Regions from separate parts of the Variovorax sp. PMC12 genome, predicted to be linked through region 2. Evidence: riboswitches for the same ligand, from Rfam matches in the RefSeq annotation. Region 2 holds a riboswitch; the other holds the start of a gene.
What was found. A riboswitch is a leader RNA that binds a small molecule or an ion and turns the genes downstream of it on or off. The one in region 2 is predicted to bind manganese.
Positions count from the first base shown of each region.

Region 1: it holds a riboswitch for manganese, as region 2 does, so the genes downstream of both, C4F17_RS19135 (TMEM165/GDT1 family protein) here and mntP (manganese efflux pump MntP) in region 2, are expected to answer to the same signal.

Region 1 is NZ_CP027773.1:4,135,077-4,139,683, reverse strand. Features, by position in the region: gene C4F17_RS19155 (ion transporter) at 1-125, shown strand, start outside; gene C4F17_RS19150 (IMPACT family protein) at 70-657, opposite strand; gene metW (methionine biosynthesis protein MetW) at 703-1,293, opposite strand; gene metX (homoserine O-succinyltransferase MetX) at 1,290-2,537, opposite strand; gene C4F17_RS19135 (TMEM165/GDT1 family protein) at 2,767-3,330, opposite strand; yybP-ykoY riboswitch at 3,349-3,527, opposite strand; gene C4F17_RS19130 (RNA recognition motif domain-containing protein) at 3,787-4,326, shown strand; gene C4F17_RS19125 (SDR family oxidoreductase) at 4,410-4,607, opposite strand, start outside.
Region 2 is NZ_CP027773.1:1,006,200-1,010,806, reverse strand. Features, by position in the region: gene C4F17_RS04650 (serine hydrolase domain-containing protein) at 1-730, shown strand, start outside; gene C4F17_RS32670 (hypothetical protein) at 746-949, opposite strand; gene mntP (manganese efflux pump MntP) at 1,124-1,693, opposite strand; yybP-ykoY riboswitch at 1,708-1,878, opposite strand; gene C4F17_RS04640 (LysR substrate-binding domain-containing protein) at 2,163-3,068, opposite strand; gene C4F17_RS04635 (FMN-dependent NADH-azoreductase) at 3,202-3,873, shown strand; gene C4F17_RS04630 (SDR family oxidoreductase) at 3,908-4,607, opposite strand, start outside.

The sequences.
Region 1 (4,607 bases), 2.7 Mb from region 2:
CCGTGGCGCAGCGCGGTGTTCTTGCGATGACGGCGCCGGAATCCGTGCCCGCGGTGCCGGCGAAGCGGGTTACTCCGTCGGCCAGGCGACGCGCCCTTGCGCAGCATCGCCGAGGCGGGCGATGAACGCATCGGCGTCGGGTTCGGGTAGCGCGAAGGCGAAGCGCACGTCGTCGCCGTGCTGCACGCTCTCGAGCACCGCGCCGGCCGAGGCGAGTTCGCGCCGCACCAGCCCTTCGAGCGCATAGGGCACGATGCACCGCAGGCTGCGCTGGCGCAGCAGCGGCACGAGCGTGGCGCCGAGCAGGGCCTGCGCCACCGCATCGGTATAGGCCCGCACGAGGCCGCCGGCACCGAGCTTCACGCCGCCGAAATAGCGCACCACGGTTGCCAGCGCGCCTTCGACCTGCTGGTGGCGCAGCACCTCCAGCATCGGCCGTCCCGCGGTGCCGCCGGGCTCGCCGTCGTCGTTCGCGGCCGACTGGCCGCCGGCCATCAAGGCCCAGCACACGTGCGCTGCAGCGGGATGCTCCGCGCGCAATGACGCCACCACGGCCAGCGCGGCCGCGCGGTCGGCCACCGGCTGCACGCAGCCGATGAAGCGGCTTTTCTTGATGAGCAGTTCGCTGTGAACCGGCTGCGCCAGCGTGAAGCTCATGCGTTGCGGTCCACGTCCATTACGGGCATCAGGGGCATCAGGGGCTCAGCCGCCGCCGCGTTCGAACTTGAAGACCGCGGTGCCGGCGCGCGCATTGGGCAGCCAGCGCACGTCGCGGCCGTCCTGCAGGCCGAAGGCGTCGAGCACGCGCAGGTTGTTCTTGCCGGCCAGCACCTCGAAGTCCTTGAAGGTGCCGACGCGGATGTTGGGCGTGTCGTACCACTGGTAGGGCAGGCGGCGCGTCACCGGCATGCGGCCGCGCGCCACGCTCAGGCGGTTGGGCCAGTGCGCGAAGTTGGGGAAGGCGACGATGCCGATGCGCCCCACGCGCGCGGTCTCGCGCAGCATCACCTCGGCATTGCGCAGGTGCTGCAGCGTGTCGATCTGCAGCACCACGTCGAACGAGGCGTCGTCGAACATCGACAGGCCTTCGTCGAGGTTGAGCTGGATCACGTCGACGCCGCGGCGCACGCACTGCAGCACGTTGCCGTCCGCAATTTCCACGCCGTAGCCGGTGCAGCCGCGCTCGCGCTGCAACAGGTCGAGCAGGGCGCCGTCGCCGCAGCCGAGGTCGAGCACCCGCGAGCCCTGGGGCACCAATTGCGCGATCAGTCGTTGATGTTCGAGGTCGCTCATGCAGTGGTACTCCCCCCCAGGCTTGCCGCTTCGCGTGCTGCGCCAACCCCCTTCAGGGGGCCCGCGCCTTGGGGCGGCCCGGCGGCGCTCGTCTCCTTGGCGACGCGCTCGAAGTACGAGCGCACCACGCCCATGTAGCGCACGTCGTCGAGCAGGAAGGCGTCGTGGCCGTGCGGCGCGTCGATCTCGGCGTAGCTCACGTTGCGGCGGTTGTCGAGCAGCGCCTTCACGAGTTCGCGGCTGCGCGCGGGCGAGAAGCGCCAGTCGGTCTTGAAGCTCACGAGCAGGAACTTGGCCGTGGCGTTGGCGAACGCGGTGCTCAGCTTGCCGCCGTGGCTGCGCGCGGGGTCGAAGTAGTCGAGCGCGCGGGTGATGAGCAGGTAGGTGTTGGCGTCGAAGTACTCGCTGAACTTGTCGCCCTGGTAGCGCAGGTAGCTTTCGATCTGGAACTCGACGTCCTGCGTGGAGTAGCGGTAGTCGAGCCCCGCGGCCTCGCCTTCGACGGCGCTGCGCAGGATGCGGCCGAACTTCGCGTTCATCACGTCGTCGCTGAGGTAGGTGATGTGGCCGATCATCCGAGCGATGCGCAGGCCGCGCTTGGGCACCACGCCGTGTTCGTAGAAGTGGCCGCCGTGGAAGTCGGGGTCGGTGACGATGGCGCGGCGCGCAACCTCGTTGAAGGCGATGTTCTCGGCCGTGAGGTTGGGCGCGCTGGCCACCACCACGGCGTGGCGCACGCGACCGGGGTACTGCAAGGTCCACGACAGCGCCTGCATGCCGCCGAGGCTGCCGCCCATGACGGCGGCGAGCGTCTCGATGCCGAGCGCGTCGAGCAGCGCGGCCTGCGCGTCGACCCAGTCCTCGACCGTGACCACCGGGAAGTCGGCGCCGTAGACGCGGCCGGTGGCGGGGTTGACGTGCATCGGGCCGGTCGAGCCGAAGCAGGAGCCGAGGTTGTTGACGCCGATCACGAAGAAGCGGTCGGTGTCCACCGGCTTGCCCGGGCCCACCATGTTGTCCCACCAGCCTTCGGAACGGGCCTGGCCCTGGTAGACGCCCGCCACATGGTGCGAGGCATTGAGCGCATGGCACACCAGCACCGCGTTGCTGCGATCGGCGTTCAGGGTGCCGTAGGTTTCGTAGGCGAGCGTGTAGTCGCTGATCGATGCGCCGCTGCGCAGGGCCAGCGGGCCCGCGAACTGCATCGACTGCGAAGTGACGACCAAGGGAGGTGACGACGACATGAATGAAAAACCCGGCCTCGCCAAAAACGAGCCGGGTCTGCCGCGCCTGTCTTTAGCTGGATTTATAAAGCGCCCGCAAGCTGAAGCAAATCGGCGCAGCGCGAGTATATCCCCCAGGCTGCGCGCACTGCGTGTCGCTTCGCCAACCCCCTTCGGGGGCAACACCTGCGGCCCGGCGAAGCCGGTTCTGCGGTGTTTCTGGAAGGGCTCCCGCCTTTTTCTTTTTTTCTTACCAGCCGATGATCATGATCACGCCCAGCACCAGGAAGATCGCGGCCGAGATGCCGTGCACGAGCTTGATCGGCACGCGGCGAACGATCTTGTCGCCCAGCCACACCACCGGCGCGTTGGCCAGCATCATGCCCAGCGTGGTACCGGCGACCACCCAGAAGTAGTCCTGCGTGAAGCGGGCGGCCAGCATGACGGTGGCGATCTGGGTCTTGTCGCCCATCTCGGCGAGGAAGAACGCGATCACGGTGGTGCCGAAGACGCCGAACTTGGACACGCCCGGGGCATCGTCTTCGTCGAGCTTGTCGGGAATCAGCATCCACACCGCCATCGCGATGAACGAGCCACCAAGAATCCAGCGCAGCACCTCGGGTCCGAGCCAGCGCGTGATGTAGTTCCCCACGGCACCCGCCAGGGCGTGATTGATGATGGTGGCGGCGAAGATGCCGAGGACGATCGGCCAGGGTTTCCTGAAACGGGCTGCGAGCAGCAGGGCCAATAGTTGGGTCTTGTCGCCCATTTCGGCGAGCGCGACGACGCCGGTTGCAACGAGAAAAGCTTCCATTTTTGAACGTGGGGTTTCTTGGCCGAAGGACGCAATTGACCGTGCAACACCTTCGGCCATATTCCCGAAGTTGCACGGTCAAAGGTCTCGCCAGGTGTTTTCTCACTGCACGCGCCATGTCCTGTGGGGCAGGACAAGTCTGTTGACGCGGGCCCCTCTCGCAGATCGGAAGGCGGCTACTCCCCAATGACGGGCGAGATTCTACCTGTAGCGCCAAGGGCCTAACCCGATCTTGTAAGCGGGCGCTAGCTTTTGATTGTTTTCACAGGCGCTACCTCAAGAAGCAAATTCCTGCTTGCTTTTCGGATATTTCACCCATAATGCACGAGCCTCCCACTTCATTTTGGTGGGGAGGCAGTTCGGTGATCGGTCAGTTTCGCGCGACTCGACGCTCTCGTTTGAGTGATGCTTTCGGGACTCCATCGCTTTTCTTGATGTGTTTATAGGAGTCCCTTGATGGGCAACAAACTGTACGTCGGCAACCTGCCTTACTCGGTGCGCGACGGTGATCTCGAACAGGCCTTCGGCCAGTTCGGCGCAGTGACCAGCGCCAAGGTCATGATGGAGCGCGACACCGGCCGCTCGAAGGGCTTCGGCTTCGTCGAGATGGGCAGTGACGCGGAAGCACAGGCCGCCATCAACGGCATGAACGGCCAGCCCCTGGGCGGCCGCAGCGTCGTCGTCAACGAAGCACGTCCCATGGAAGCACGCCCCCCCCGTAGCGGTGGCGGCGGCTACGGCGGCGGCGGTGGTGGTTATGGCGGCGGTGGTGGCGGTGGCTACGGCGGCGGCGGTGGTGGCGGCTACGGTGGTGGCGGCGGTGGCCGCTCCGGCGGTGGCGGCGGCTACGGCGGCGGTGGCCGCAGTGGCGGCGGCGGCGGCGGTGGTGGCGACGGCGGTTTCCGCAGCCCCTACGGCGCCGGCCCCCGTGGCGGTGGCGGCGGTGGTCGCAGCGGTGGTGGCGGTGGCTACGGCGGCGGCAACAGCGGCTACTGAGTCCTGCACCTCGACGCACAGAAAAGACAAAAGGCTCCTTCCGGAGCCTTTTTCTTTGGCCGCTCGCTTTTCCTCGCGCCGGTTCAGGCCTCGCCGCTTCGCTTCTTGCGGCCGCGCCCCTGTACCGCGCGGTCGAGCACGGCATTCGGCAGCATGCGCATGATCTTGGCGACCACGCCCATCTGCCACGGAATGACGCGGTAGCTCGTGCCCGACTCGATGGCACGCAGCGCCTGGGCGGCAAAGTCTTCGGCCTTCATGAGGAAGGGCATGCCGTAGCG
Region 2 (4,607 bases):
GGACAAGCGCCAGGAGATCCGGATCGCCGACATCCTTCACATGTCGAGCGGACTGCGCATCAAGGCTCCGGACGACCCGGACTTCGATCCCAACGGGACTTACACCGACCACAAATATTTCTACACGGGGCGCATCAACGCGTTCAACTACGCAGCCACCCGCCCCCAGCAATGGCCGCCAAACACCATCGGCCGCTATCGCAACACCGATCCGGTGCTGGCCAACTACCTGATCCGACTTGCAGTGGAGAAGCGCGGCGAGCAGTACCTCTCTTTTCCGCAAAGAGCCTTGTTCGACAAGATCGGCATTCGCACGATGACACTGGAGACCGACCCCTACGGAAACTTCCTGGCACAGGGCTACGACTACATGTCGGCGCGCGACTGGGCACGCCTGGGCAATCTGTACCTGCAGGATGGGGTATGGAACGGCGAGCGCCTCCTGCCCGAGGGGTTCGTCAAGTTCGTGAGCACCGTCGCCTCGACGTGGGCGGCCGACAAGCGCCCCATCTATGGCGGCTTCTTCTGGATCAACGGCACGGGCGCCTGGCCGGTTCCGACCTCTGCCTATTACATGCTCGGGGCGGGCGGCCAGCTGGTGTTCATCATTCCTTCGCACGACCTCGTTGTCGTTCGGCTTGGCTTTGACAAGGGAGAGACGGCATCGGCAACCAACCTGCGGAAAGCCCTGTCGCTGCTGATGCAGGGCGTATCGGCGTCTCAGCGATAGCGAGGCTGGCGCCCTTCAACGCTCGGGCTTGCTCAGGAGCGTTGGAACCACATACCCGTCGCGGTACACGCCTTCGATGCTCCCCTCCACCCGATCGGTCGAATGCGCTGCCACGAATTTCCCTTCCGCTTGCCGGTAGACGACGATGGTGCAGGACGAGCGCTTGCTGAGAATGCGGGCAACGCCTGTGGCCTGGCGAAGGGTCGGGTACGTCTCCATGGAGATCCTTGTCTAATTCCCCGGATCGTAGTCTTAAGGTACTCAGGATTCGCTCGGGGCTTGTCCTGAGCAGCTCGGACACGTGATCCGAAATGGCCGGAATTCGTGATTTATTCACATTTTCACGCAATACCTCCGTCGTGTGTTTACATCGGTATCAACCGATGCCCGGCTTCAGGCCAGCCCGTTCAGATGCTCATAGAGGATGAAGAAGCCGATCCCGATCAGCAGCACGCCGCCGACGATCTCCGCGCGCTTGCCGACGACGGCGCCCAGCACGCGCCCCACCATCACGCCAAGCGTCACCATGGTCAGCGTGGCGAGGCCGATGGCGAGCGCGGTCCAGGCGATGTTGACGTTGATGAAGGCCAGCCCGACGCCCACGGCCATCGCGTCGATGCTGGTCGCGAAACCGGTGATGGCCAGGGTCCAGAAGGAGTTGCGGCTGGGCTTGTCGTCCACCGCGTCGGGCGTGCCGCAGCCCTCCCAGATCATTCGCAGGCCCAGCACGCTGAGCAGCGTGACCGCGATCCAGTGGTCCCAACGTTCGACGTAACTGGCGGCGGCCAGGCCGGCAGCCCAGCCGATGACGGGCGTTATCGCCTCGATGACGCCGAAGATGAGACCCGTGCGCAAGGCTTCGCGCCAGGAGGGTTTGCGCAGTGCTGCGCCCTTGCCGACAGCAGCGGCGAAAGCATCCGTCGACATGGCGAATGCAAGAAGGATCGTGGAGGCAATGTTCATTTTGGAAGTAGCAAGCAAGGCCGGTTCAAGACGCCGCGGCGCACGAACCCGCCGGCCAAAGCCGCGTCCATGCACCGCTGGTCTCGCCAACCTTTCGGCTGCTCACGCCACGGTCGCAAGGTGCGAACCGAGTATGTTGACGTGAACGCTTCCGAAGTCCGGAAGCCGGCTACTCCCCAAGGGAGCGGCGATTCTAATCGCCTGCCTTGAAAGGGCTCCGCGACAGCGCCTGCGCCGGGCGTAGGGCTTTGCGGCTTGCGACGCCGTGAGCTCTTGTTCGCTCGGGTATGCCGCTTTAAGCGCCGCATAAGTTTCGGCCGAAACAATCACCGCCGGTAGCCCGCTCTTTCCTCCCTCCTCCAGGGCTACCCTTCAACCCGCTCAGGCGGGTTTTTCTTTGGCTGGCCCAGCCATGCTGTGTGCATTCTTCCGAGGTGCGCGCGCCATGTGTCGCGTTTTGTGCTTTTCCTCATGCCCCGCTTCCATCCAGCGGCTGCAGCCCCTTCACCCAGTCGAATACCGCCGCCACGGCGGGCTCCGATCGCCGCGCCTCGGGGCACACCAGATGGAACGGCAGCCCCGGCAGTTCCGGGCCGAAGGGCTTCACCAGGTTGCCTGCGCGCAGTTCGTCCGCGATCAGCGCCAGGCTCATCAGCGCCACGCCCTGGCCCTGCAGCGCGGCCGACACGGTGTGCGTTTCGTCCGAGAACACCGGCCCCGCAGATACGTCGAGACCGGCCACCTGCGCCTCCTGCTGCCATTCCGTCCACGTGCCCGGCTGGCTCCTGCTGCCGGGCAGCGCGAAGTGCAGCAGCGTGTGCCGCACCAGGTCGCTCCGCTTCTTCAGCTTGAGCACAGGGCTGCACGCTGGCGCAAACACGTTGTCGAACAGCTTCTCGGCCACCATGCCCGGCCACTGGCCGCGTCCGTAGCGGATGGCGATGTCGGCGGTAACGCCGTCGAGCGCCACCGCTTCGTGCGATGCGTGGATGCGCAGGTCCAGCTTCGGATGCAGCGCACGCAGGGCGCCGACTCTCGGCAGCAGCCAGCGAGCCGCAACGGCCGGCGTGGCCGACAGCGTGATGGCCTGGCGCTGCGGAGGTGCCCGCAGCCGTGCCACTGCAGTGGCAATTGCATTGAACGATTCGCTCAGCACCGCCTGCAGTTCGCGCCCCTGCGGCGTGAGCGCCAGTTGCCTCGGTTGACGGATGAAGAGCGCGACGCCGAGGGAGTCTTCCAGTTGACGCACCTGATGGCTGATGGCGGTCGGCGTGACCGACAACTCGCTGGCTGCGAGCTTGGCGCTGCAATGCCGCGCTGCCGCCTCGAAGGCACGCAGCGACGCCAGCGGCGGGAGTTGGCGCAGGTTGCTCATGGATGAATTTATTTTTCAGCAGCGCAAAGAAATCATCGTTTGTTGGGCCTCGGATGCTTGGATAGATTGAGAACCCTGTCAAGCCGACAGCTGAACCAGTTTCATCCCACCAGGCAACAACGAGGACCCGACCATGACCACCCTGCTCCACATCGACGCCAGCGCCCGCCCCGGTTTTTCTGGCACGCATGCGCACGGCTCGCACTCGCGCCGGCTCAGCCGGCATTTCGTATCGGCCTGGCGCGCGGCACGGCCACACGATGAGGTGATCTACCGCGACATCGGCGCCACGCCGCCGTGCCACGTCACCGGCGAATGGATCGCCGCCGGCTACACCCCGGCCGCCGAGCGCGAGCCGTGGATGCATGCAGTACTCGCGGAGAGCGACACGCTGATCGCCGAAGTGCGCCGCGCCGACCTGCTCGTGATCGGCGTGCCGATGTACAACTTCGGAATGCCGGCGCCGCTGAAGTCGTGGATCGACAACATCGTGCGCATCGGCGCCACCTTCGACTTCGACCGCAGCCGCGACAACCCCTACGTGCCGCTGCTGGCCGAACGCCGTCGCCGCACGGTGCTGCTGACCTCATGCGGCAGCAGCGGCTACGGGCCCGGCGGGTTCCAGTCGGGAATGGACTTGCTGACGCCCGGCATCACAGCCCCGCTGGCGCTCCTGGGGCTCACCGAAACGCACAGCGTGGGTATAGAGCACGCCGAAGACCACGGCGACCTGCTCGACCGGTCCGTCGCCGCCGCGCTCGCCCGCGTCGAGACGCTGGTGCGCGAGCTGCAGGCGGCGGCCTGAAGAGGCGTGACGAGGCCTGAAGAGACGTGAAGAATCAGGCCGAGCGCAGTTGCTCGCGCAGCTTCTGCCCGATTTCCGGCCGTTCGAGGAACGGGTCGGCCGGGTTCGTCACCGACACGATGTTCTCCATGCGGCTGCGCACGTTGCCCAGCGCCTTCGGATGGCTGAACACGTAGAACTGGTTGTCGCTGATGGCCTCGAAAACCCTGGCCGCCACTTCGGCCGCCGTGATCTTGCCGCTGCTCACCGCCTTGTTGCTCATGGCCTGGCCGATGAGCTGGCTCTTGGTGAGTTCGCTGTCCTTCGGCGCGTTGGGGCGGTTGCGTTCGCTGCTCGTGATGCCGGTGGGCACGAAGTACGGGCACAGCAGGCTCGCGCCGATCTGGTCGGTGACGAGGTTCAGGTCCTGGTACATCGTCTCCGTGAGGCTCACGACGGCCGCCTTGGCGGCGTTGTAGATGCCCATGTTGGGCGGCGTGAGCAGGCCGGCCATGCTCGCGGTGTTGGTGATGTGGCCGCGGTAGGACGGGTCCTTGGCGGCGGCCTCGAGCATCATCGGCGTGAACAGGCGCACGCCGTGGATCACGCCCCACAGGTCGACGCCCAGCACCCATTCCCAGTCGGCCACGGTGTTCTCCCACACCAGGCCGCCGGCGCCCACGCCCGCGTTGTTGAACACGAAGTGCGGCGCGCCGAAGCGTTCCTTCACGGCGGCGGCCAGCGCTTCCATCTGC